2 regions of the Pseudomonas sp. P129 genome follow, and region 1 is predicted to be linked to the other one. Evidence: riboswitches for the same ligand, from Rfam matches in the RefSeq annotation. Region 1 holds a riboswitch; the other holds the start of a gene.

The links. A riboswitch is a leader RNA that binds a small molecule or an ion and turns the genes downstream of it on or off. The one in region 1 is predicted to bind cobalamin.
Region 2: another riboswitch for cobalamin. It lies ahead of cobW (cobalamin biosynthesis protein CobW); the one in region 1 lies ahead of cobO (cob(I)yrinic acid a,c-diamide adenosyltransferase).

Annotation. Positions count from the first base shown of each region.
Region 1 is NZ_JAGPYS010000001.1:1,058,289-1,062,634, forward strand. It holds gene KBY02_RS04550 (C40 family peptidase) at 1-80, shown strand, start outside; gene KBY02_RS04555 (PQQ-dependent sugar dehydrogenase) at 409-1,737, opposite strand; cobalamin riboswitch at 1,857-2,071, shown strand; gene cobO (cob(I)yrinic acid a,c-diamide adenosyltransferase) at 2,162-2,773, shown strand; gene KBY02_RS04565 (cobyrinate a,c-diamide synthase) at 2,799-4,094, shown strand; gene bluB (5,6-dimethylbenzimidazole synthase) at 4,091-4,346, shown strand, end outside.
Region 2 is NZ_JAGPYS010000004.1:296,761-301,106, forward strand. It holds gene KBY02_RS13255 (cobalamin biosynthesis protein) at 1-392, opposite strand, end outside; gene KBY02_RS13260 (CbtA family protein) at 370-1,092, opposite strand; gene KBY02_RS13265 (CbtB domain-containing protein) at 1,103-1,285, opposite strand; cobalamin riboswitch at 1,381-1,596, opposite strand; cobalamin riboswitch at 1,655-1,879, shown strand; gene cobW (cobalamin biosynthesis protein CobW) at 1,998-3,062, shown strand; gene cobN (cobaltochelatase subunit CobN) at 3,066-4,346, shown strand, end outside.

The DNA of each region.
Region 1 (4,346 bases):
ACAAGCCTTACTGGCAGAGAGCCTATCTCAACGCCAAACGCGTGATTCAGCCGTCCAGCCTGGCGCAGAATCGGCCTTAAGCGCTTCGCGCTGATTGCTCTGCGCGCACTCAAGAGCGTCCAGAACTGCATGCCCACGCCCACGCGGAGCGCTCAACGTTACTTTAGATTCTGGCCGTAGGCCGTAGGAGCGAACTTGTTCGCGAAAGGGCCGGTATGATCGCCGAAAATGCATCTTCTGAAACACCGCCTTCGCGAACAAGTTCGCTCCTACGCCCTTCGGGCAGAACCCTGAAAGGCACGTATTCCGGGCTCTCCAGGACTTGTGTGTAACGCCGAGTGCTGGAGCGTAGGGAGCGATGATCTCAACTATCGTGCGACGCTCTGCGTCAAACCTCTACGCTCGGCGTTACTGAGCAGCCTTGGCGGATGTCACGCGCCAGATCTTGTTGCCGACATCGTCGGCCACCAGCAATCCGCCGCGCTGGTCATTGACCACGCCAACCGGGCGACCCATGGCTTTTTCATCCTTGTTGAGGAAGCCGGTCAACACATCGACCGGTGTGCCGTTGGGTTTGCCGCCGCTGAATGGAATGAACACCACCTTGTAGCCGCTGTGCGGTTTGCGGTTCCAGGAGCCGTGCTGGCCGATGAACAGGCCCTCGTTGAACGGCGCAGCCAGTGTCTTGCCGTCGGCGAACACCAAGCCCAGCGAAGCGGTGTGCGGACCGACTGCGTAATCCGGGGCAATCGCCTTGGCGACCAGTGCCGGGTTCTGCGGCTTGACGCGCTCGTCGACGTGCTGGCCGTAATAGCTGTAAGGCCAGCCGTAGAATGCGCCGTCCTGCACCGAGGTCACGTAGTCAGGCACCAGATCGCTGCCGATCTCGTCGCGCTCGTTGACCGCCGTCCACAGCTTGCCGGTCTTCGGTTCCCAATCCATGCCGTTGGGGTTGCGCAGGCCGGACGCGAAGATCCGGTGGTTGCCGGTGGCCGCGTCCACTTCCCAGATCGCCGCACGACCTTCTTCCTTGTCCATGCCGTTCTCGGCCACGTTACTGTTGGAGCCCACGGTCACGTACAGCTTGCTGCCATCCTTGCTGGCGATGACGTTCTTGGTCCAGTGGTGATTGAGCGTACCGCCCGGCAGGTCGACCACTTTGGTCGCTTGCGCGCTGATCGAGGTCTGCCCGGATTCATACGGGAAGCTGATCAGGCGGTCAGTGTCGGCGACATACAGCTTGTTGCCCACCAGGGTCATGCCGAACGGCGAATTGAGGTTTTGCAGGAAAACCGTGCGGGTCTCTGCCACACCGTCCTTGTCCACGTCACGCAGCAAGGTGATGCGGTTGGCGCTGGGCACACCGGCACCGGCGCGGCCCATGACTTTTTCCATCACCCAGCCGCGAATGCCTTTGGAATCATCCGGTTTGGCGGGGGAATTGGTTTCTGCTACCAGCACGTCACCGTTGGGCAACACATACAGCCAGCGCGGGTGGTCGAGGTTCTCGGCGAACGCAGCCACTTGTGTGCCCGGCGCGGCGACCGGCCTGGCGCCTTTTTCCCAGCCTACGGCAGGGGCGATGTTGACGGTCGGAATCAGCGTCTTGTTGGGCTCCGGCAGCTTGGGCGAGGGGCCTGTTCCATCCGAGACTTGCAGGCTCGACGACTCGCCGCAGGCAGCGAGGCCGCCGGCGACCAGCAGCAACACTGCGTAGTGGGGTCTGAGTTTGAACATTGTCGATCTCCATTAACAAGGGCGTGGTCCAGTAACTGATAGAGGCGCCGCCAACCCGCTAGGTTCAATCACGTTCCGCAGCGACGGTGTCGATTGACGCTCCCGGTCCAACCCTCTACCCTTCGCGGTTTGTTTCAGGTGCTCTGCAATCCTCGATTGGCAGAGTGAAACAGGGAAGCCGGTGTGGGTCGACAGATCCGATCCCGGCGCTGCCCCCGCAACGGTAAATGAGTCAAGGCTGTGCCTGACGCCACTGTGTTTCGACATGGGAAGGCGCGCAGCCGGGGTGACCCGCTCATGAGCCCGGAGACCGGCCTGAATCACTCAATGACATCACGGAGGGTGATGTTCTGTGCAGGGCGTTGCCGTGCTGTCCAGTGCTGTCCTTCCGTCTGTTGTCGCCTGCCCCGAGCGGAGAGCCCAGATGAACGAATCCCCCGAACGCGACGAACGCCATCTGGCGCGCATGCAGCGCAAGAAAGCCTTCATGGACCAGCGTATTGCCAGCTCGCCCAACGAGTGCGGCCTGCTGCTGGTGTTGACCGGCAATGGCAAGGGCAAGAGCAGCTCGGCGTTCGGTATGCTCGCCCGGGCCATGGGCCACGACATGCAGTGTGGCGTGGTGCAGTTCATCAAGGGCCGCAACAGCACGGGCGAAGAAATGTTTTTCCGCCGTTTCCCCGAGCAGGTGCGCTATCACGTGATGGGCGAGGGCTTCACCTGGGAAACCCAGGATCGCCAGCGTGACATCGCCGCCGCTGAGGCCGCCTGGGCCGTGTCTCAGGAAATGCTTCGCGATCCGGCCATTGGTCTGGTGGTGCTCGACGAACTGAATATCGCCCTCAAACATGGCTACCTCGACCTCGAACAGGTGCTGAGCGATCTGCAGGCACGTCCGCCGATGCAGCACGTATTGGTGACTGGCCGCGGTGCCAAAGCCGAATTGATCGACCTGGCCGATACTGTTTCCGAGATCGGCGTGGTCAAGCACGCGTTTCAGGCCGGTATTCGTGCGCAGAAAGGTATCGAGCTGTGAACCCTTCATCATTGAGCGCATTGCAATGAGAGCCCCGCGTGATTGCCCGGCGGTACTGATCGCTGCGCCTGCCTCCGGGCAAGGCAAAACCACGGTGACCGCTGCACTGGCACGCCTGCACCGCAACCAGGGGCGCAAGGTCCGGGTGTTCAAGTGCGGCCCGGACTTTCTCGACCCGATGATTCTCGAGCGGGCCAGTGGCGCGCCGGTCTATCAACTCGACATGTGGATGGTCGGTGCCGATGAAAGCCGTCGCCTGTTGTGGGAAGCGGCTGACGAGGCCGACCTGATTCTGATCGAAGGGGTCATGGGCCTGTTCGATGGCACGCCGTCGAGCGCCGACCTGGCCCGGCATTTTGGCGTGCCGGTACTCGGTGTGATCGACGGCACGGCCATGGCGCAGACGTTTGGCGCACTGGCGCTGGGCCTGGCGCGCTATCAGCCTGATCTGCCGTTCGCCGGCGTGCTGGCCAATCGCGTCGGCACGGTACGCCATGCGCAGTTGCTGGAGAACAGCCTGACCGAAGGCCTGCGCTGGTACGGCGCCCTGTCCCGGGAGGTCGGCTTCGAATTGCCCAGCCGCCATCTGGGGCTGGTCCAGGCCAGTGAGCTCAATGATCTGGACGTGCGTCTGGACATGGCGGCTGCGGCGCTGGCCAGCACCTGCGAAGTGGCCTTGCCGCCGGCCGTGACCTTTACTGCGCCCGACCCGGTGCAGGTCGAGCCGCTGCTGCGCGGCATCCGCATCGCCATCGCGCGCGACGAAGCCTTTGCCTTTCTGTACGGCGCGAGCCTGGACCTGCTGAGGAACATGGGCGCCGAGCTGAGCTTCTTCTCGCCGATCCATGATCGCGAGCTGCCCGACGCCGACAGCCTGTACCTGCCAGGCGGCTACCCGGAGCTGCACCACGTCGCGCTGGCCGCCAATGGCACGATGCAGGCTTCGATCAGGGCTCACCATATTGCCGGCAAGCCGATTCTCGCCGAGTGCGGCGGCATGCTCTATTTGCTCGAAGCCTTGACCGATGTCGAGGGCGTGCGCGCCGAACTGGTCGGCTTGCTGTCCGGTGAAGCGGTCATGCAGAAGCGTCTGGCCGCGCTGGCCTTGCAAGCCGTCGAGCTGCCCGAGGGCACGCTGCACGGTCACACTTATCACCATTCGCTGACCAGCACCGAGCTGCAGCCGATTGCGCGTGGCGTCAGCCCCAATGGCGGGCGCGGCGCAGAAGCGGTCTATCGCCTGGGTCGCCTGACCGCGTCCTACGTGCATTTCTATTTTCCTTCCTGCCCTCAGGCGATCGCGGCGCTGTTCAAACCATGACCGAGCAAGCGTTCAGCCCCGAAGAGCGGGCTGCGGTGTACCGCGCCATCGCCGAACGTCGCGACATGCGCCACTTCATCGGCGGCACGGTCGCGCCCGAGCTGCTGGCACGTGTGCTGGAGGCCGCGCATCAGGCCCCCAGCGTCGGGCTGATGCAACCGTGGCGCTTCATCCGCATCAGCGACCCGCTATTGCGCGGCAGGATGCAGGCGCAGGTAGAGCAAGAGCGTATCCGGACCGCCGAGGCGCTGG
Region 2 (4,346 bases), on a different contig from region 1:
CGTTCGATCAGCAGCGTGGCGGTACCGTCTCCCAGTTGCGCCGCCAGCGCCAGAGCCGAGCCTTCGGCGACGCCATGACAGCCAGTGCTCTGGAACACCTGCGCAGAACGGTGCGTGAGGTGCAGTTCCCAGGCCACCAGTTGCGCAGCGTTGAAGCACACCAGCGGCACTGCAAGTTGCCCGGCCAGCTCAAGCAGGCCGGGCTCGGTTTGTTTCAGGTCGATGGACGCCAGCGCGGTCACCCGGCCGATGTCCAGCTCAAGTGCCTGCAGGCTTTGCTCGAGCAGATCGCGCAACAGCGCAGCCGAGCAGCCGCGCCGACAGCCCAGCCCGGCCACCAGTGCTGCGCCGGGTTGAAGCGTCGCTGGATCAGGCTTGATGCAGGTCGACATTGTCGTTATGCACATCGTTTCTGCGGAACAGCCAGGCACTGATCAATCCCAGCGCGACCCAGAACAGCGCGTTGGTCAGCAGCGAGGCCATCATGAACTGCGATTCCAGCGCCTCGGGAGCAAGGCTTTCATGGACCAGCGGCTGTGGCGCGCCAAGCACATGCGGGACCAGCAAAATCGCCACACCCAGTGCTTTGAGCAGCCAGTTCTGACCGAACACCAGCAAGGCCAGCCCGGCGGCAGTCGACGCGGCAGCGCCGAGCCACCACAACTGCCGCTGGCTCAGCTCGGCCGCGGCTGTGCCTGGCAGTTCGGGTGGCAGGCCAAAGGTGGGGGCCAGCACGAACACGGCAAAACCCGCCAGCCCCCACCATGCGCCTTGCACGGTGCGACCCGGCGCGCGCAGGGTGTAAAGCCCGGCAAGCATCAGCGCAAAGCCCACCGCGACCACCAGGTTACCGCCAGTGGTGGATAGCACACGCTGCCAGCCGTTTTCGGGCTCCCAGGCCGCTTCTTCATGGGCATGGCTGTGTTCGGCCATCGCGCCGTCCGCGTGCTGATGCAGTTGCTCGGCAGGCGCGTTTTCGTAGGTCTCGGCCTGCTGGATCAGCGGCACCACCCACAGGCTTTGCAGCAGGGTCAGCAGCAGGGCGGCGAGCAGGCCGGTGAAACCTGCGGTATAGGCGATTCGCTTGAACAATGTGTGGCCCTCAATGGCAAGGAAAGGCAGCGCTGTGACGGGTATCGTGTGCCGCGTTGTGTACGGCCGCGATGTGCGAGAAACCGGCGAAGTACACCAGGCAGGCGCCGAGAAGCGCAGCGCTGATGGCGGCGGTCAGGCGTTGAATGCGTGTGGAGCTGGGTGCGGCGGCGTGGCTGCTGATGGTCGACATGGCGTTCCCTCTTGATGATCGGCAAGTGGGCCACGCGCAAAAGAACCTGCCGGCAGACGCCGGAGGTTTCAACTGCGCCCGCCCACCGCGGGTTTGTCATTGCAAGCATATCGGGCCGGTCTCCGGGCTCGCGAGGGGCCGAGACGTCAGTGCGTCAAAGCCTGCAAGGCCACCTTCCCATGCCAGTGGCACAGTGGATCAGACCTACGCTCGCTTACCGTTGCGGGGGCAGCACCGGACTTGCTCGACAACGCGAGCGCACCGGTTTCCCGTTTCACCCCGTGAGGGGCACCCGAAACAAGGCGCACAGGAGAGCATGGGCGGCGGGGCAGCGTCAATCTGAACGATTGACCTGTCTGCAGTCACTGCGTAGCCTTGCCGGTTCGAGGTTCTCCCTGGGTAAAACATCACCCAGTGGAGCTAAGACGGGAATGCGGTACATGCCGCAGCTGCCCCCGCAACTGTAAACGGTCATGTTCATTGCACAGCCACTGCTGCGGCGGGAAGGCGCGATGAATGCGTGTCGGCACGTTGTTCATTGCCTGCCGCACGCCGCCGTGAGCCAGGAGACCTGCCTCGAACGGGCCACACGTGCTGCGGCCCTGGAGAATTCTCACTACAACCGGGCGGGGTGATCCGGTGGCGATCCGATCTGCGTGTCATGCATGCGGCTCTCGTCCTGTTTGCCCGCCGCATTGCCAAAGGGCACCTGATGAAAACACTGGCCAAGCTTCCCGTCACCATCGTCACCGGCTTCCTCGGCTCGGGCAAGACCACCCTGTTGCGGCACATGCTCGACAACGCCGAAGGGCGGCGCATTGCGGTCATCGTCAATGAGTTCGGCGAGCTGGGCATCGACGGAGAAATCCTCAAGCAGTGCACGATCGGCTGCACCGAAGAAGAAGCCAACGGCCGGGTCTACGAACTGGCCAACGGTTGCCTGTGCTGCACCGTGCAGGAAGAGTTCTTCCCGGTCATGCGCGAACTGGTCGCGCGCCGTGGTGATCTGGACCATATCCTGATCGAAACCTCGGGGCTGGCGCTGCCCAAGCCGCTGGTCCAGGCTTTTCAGTGGCCGGAAATCCGCAACGCCTGCACGGTCGATGCGGTGATCACGGTGGTCGACAGCCCGGCGGTACTGGCCGGTACCTTCGCTGCCTTCCCGGATCAGGTCGATGCGCAGCGCAAACTCGATCCCAACCTGGACCACGAGTCGCCCCTGCACGAACTGTTTGCCGATCAACTGGCCAGCGCCGATCTGGTGATCCTCAACAAGGCCGACATGATCGACGCCGAAGGTCTGGCGACGGTGCGTGCCGAAGTTGCCGAGGAGCTGCCGCCTGCGGTCAAGGTGATCGAAGCCAGCAGCGGTCGCCTGCCGATCAGCGTGCTGCTGGGTGTCGGTGCCGAGTCCGAGCTGCACATCGACGCTCGCAAGACCCACCATGATCACCACGACGATGACGATCATGATGACCACGATCACGACGCGTTCGATTCGATTTCCCTGAAGCTGCCGCAAGCCGATGAAAAAGTCCTGCTCGATGCACTGAATCAGCTGGTGGTGCAGCACGGCATTTTGCGTGTGAAGGGCTTCGCGGCCATTCCCGGCAAACCGATGCGCCTGCTCATTCAAGGTGTCGGCACGCGTTTCGACAAGCATTTCGACCGCGCCTGGCGTGCCGATGAAGAGCGTGCCACGCACCTGGTGCTGATCGGTCAGGAGCTGGATGCCGCAGCCCTGCAAGTGCAACTCAACGCTGCGATTGCCGGCTGACCCATGCATTTACTGAGAACCCAGCCCGGCGGTTTCGTACCTGACGACAATATTGCCGATCTGGGCCAGACGCCGGCCGAGCTGGTGATTCTCTGCAGCGGCGACTCCAGCCTGGCGCTGCTGGCCGAAGCTGCCCGGCAGCTCCCCGAAGACTACCCCAGCCTGCGTCTGGCCAACCCGATGCAGGTCCAGAATCACGCCTCTGTCGACCTGTACGTCGATGAAGTGCTGCGTCACGCAAAGGTCATTCTGATTTCGCTGCACGGCGGTATCGGCTACTGGCGCTATGGCGTCGAGCGGCTGATGGAGCTCGCGGCACGTGGTGTTCAGGTCATTCTGGTGCCCGGTGATGACCGCCCTGATCCGGAACTGAGTGATCTGAGCACCGTGCCTGCCGCAGAGCGCGATCGACTCTGGCAGTTCCTGCGTCAGGGCGGCCTGCAGAACGCGCTGCAACTGTACAACTGCATGGCCAGTCGCTGGCTGGACCGCGATTACTCATGGGCCGAGCCCGCGCCGTTGCCGCGCACGGCCATCTACCATCCGCGACTGGCAAGCGCGCAGCTTGCCGATTGGCAGGCAGACTGGCTTGCCGAGCAGCCGGTGGCGGCGCTGCTGTTCTATCGCTCGCACCTGCAGGCCGCCAATACCGGTTTCATCGACGAGTTCTGTACGCGCTTGCAGGCGCAAGGCATCAACCCGCTGCCCATTGCCGTGGCCAGCCTCAAGGAACCCGGCTGTTTCACTCAGGTGGAGGACTGGCTGGATGAGGCTGAAACCGAGCTGATCCTCAATACCACCGGTTTTGCCCAGTCGAGTCCGGAAGCGCCGCATCTGCGGCCGTTTCGGCGCAACGTGCCGGTCATTCAGGCCATCTGCGCGCAGGACAACGAGCCTGCCTGGCAGGCCAGCGAACAGGGCCTCGGCGCTCGCGATCTGGCGATGCACATTGCCTTGCCGGAGCTGGACGGACGGATCATCAGCCGGCCGATCAGCTTCAAGGACCTGGCCTGGCGCAGTGAGCGCAGCCAGTCGGACGTGGTCTGCTACCGCGCCCAGCCGGACCGGATGGATTTCGTCGCGGAATTGGCGCGGCGCTGGATCGAGCTTGCACGCCTGCCCAATGGCGAAAAGCGCGTGGCGCTGATCCTCGCCAATTACCCGACTCGCGACGGAAGGATCGGCAATGGTGTGGGGCTCGATACGCCTGCTGCGGCGCTGAATATCCTGCGCGCCATGCAGGCCGAAGGCTATCCGCTGGCACCGTTGCCGGACAGCGGCACC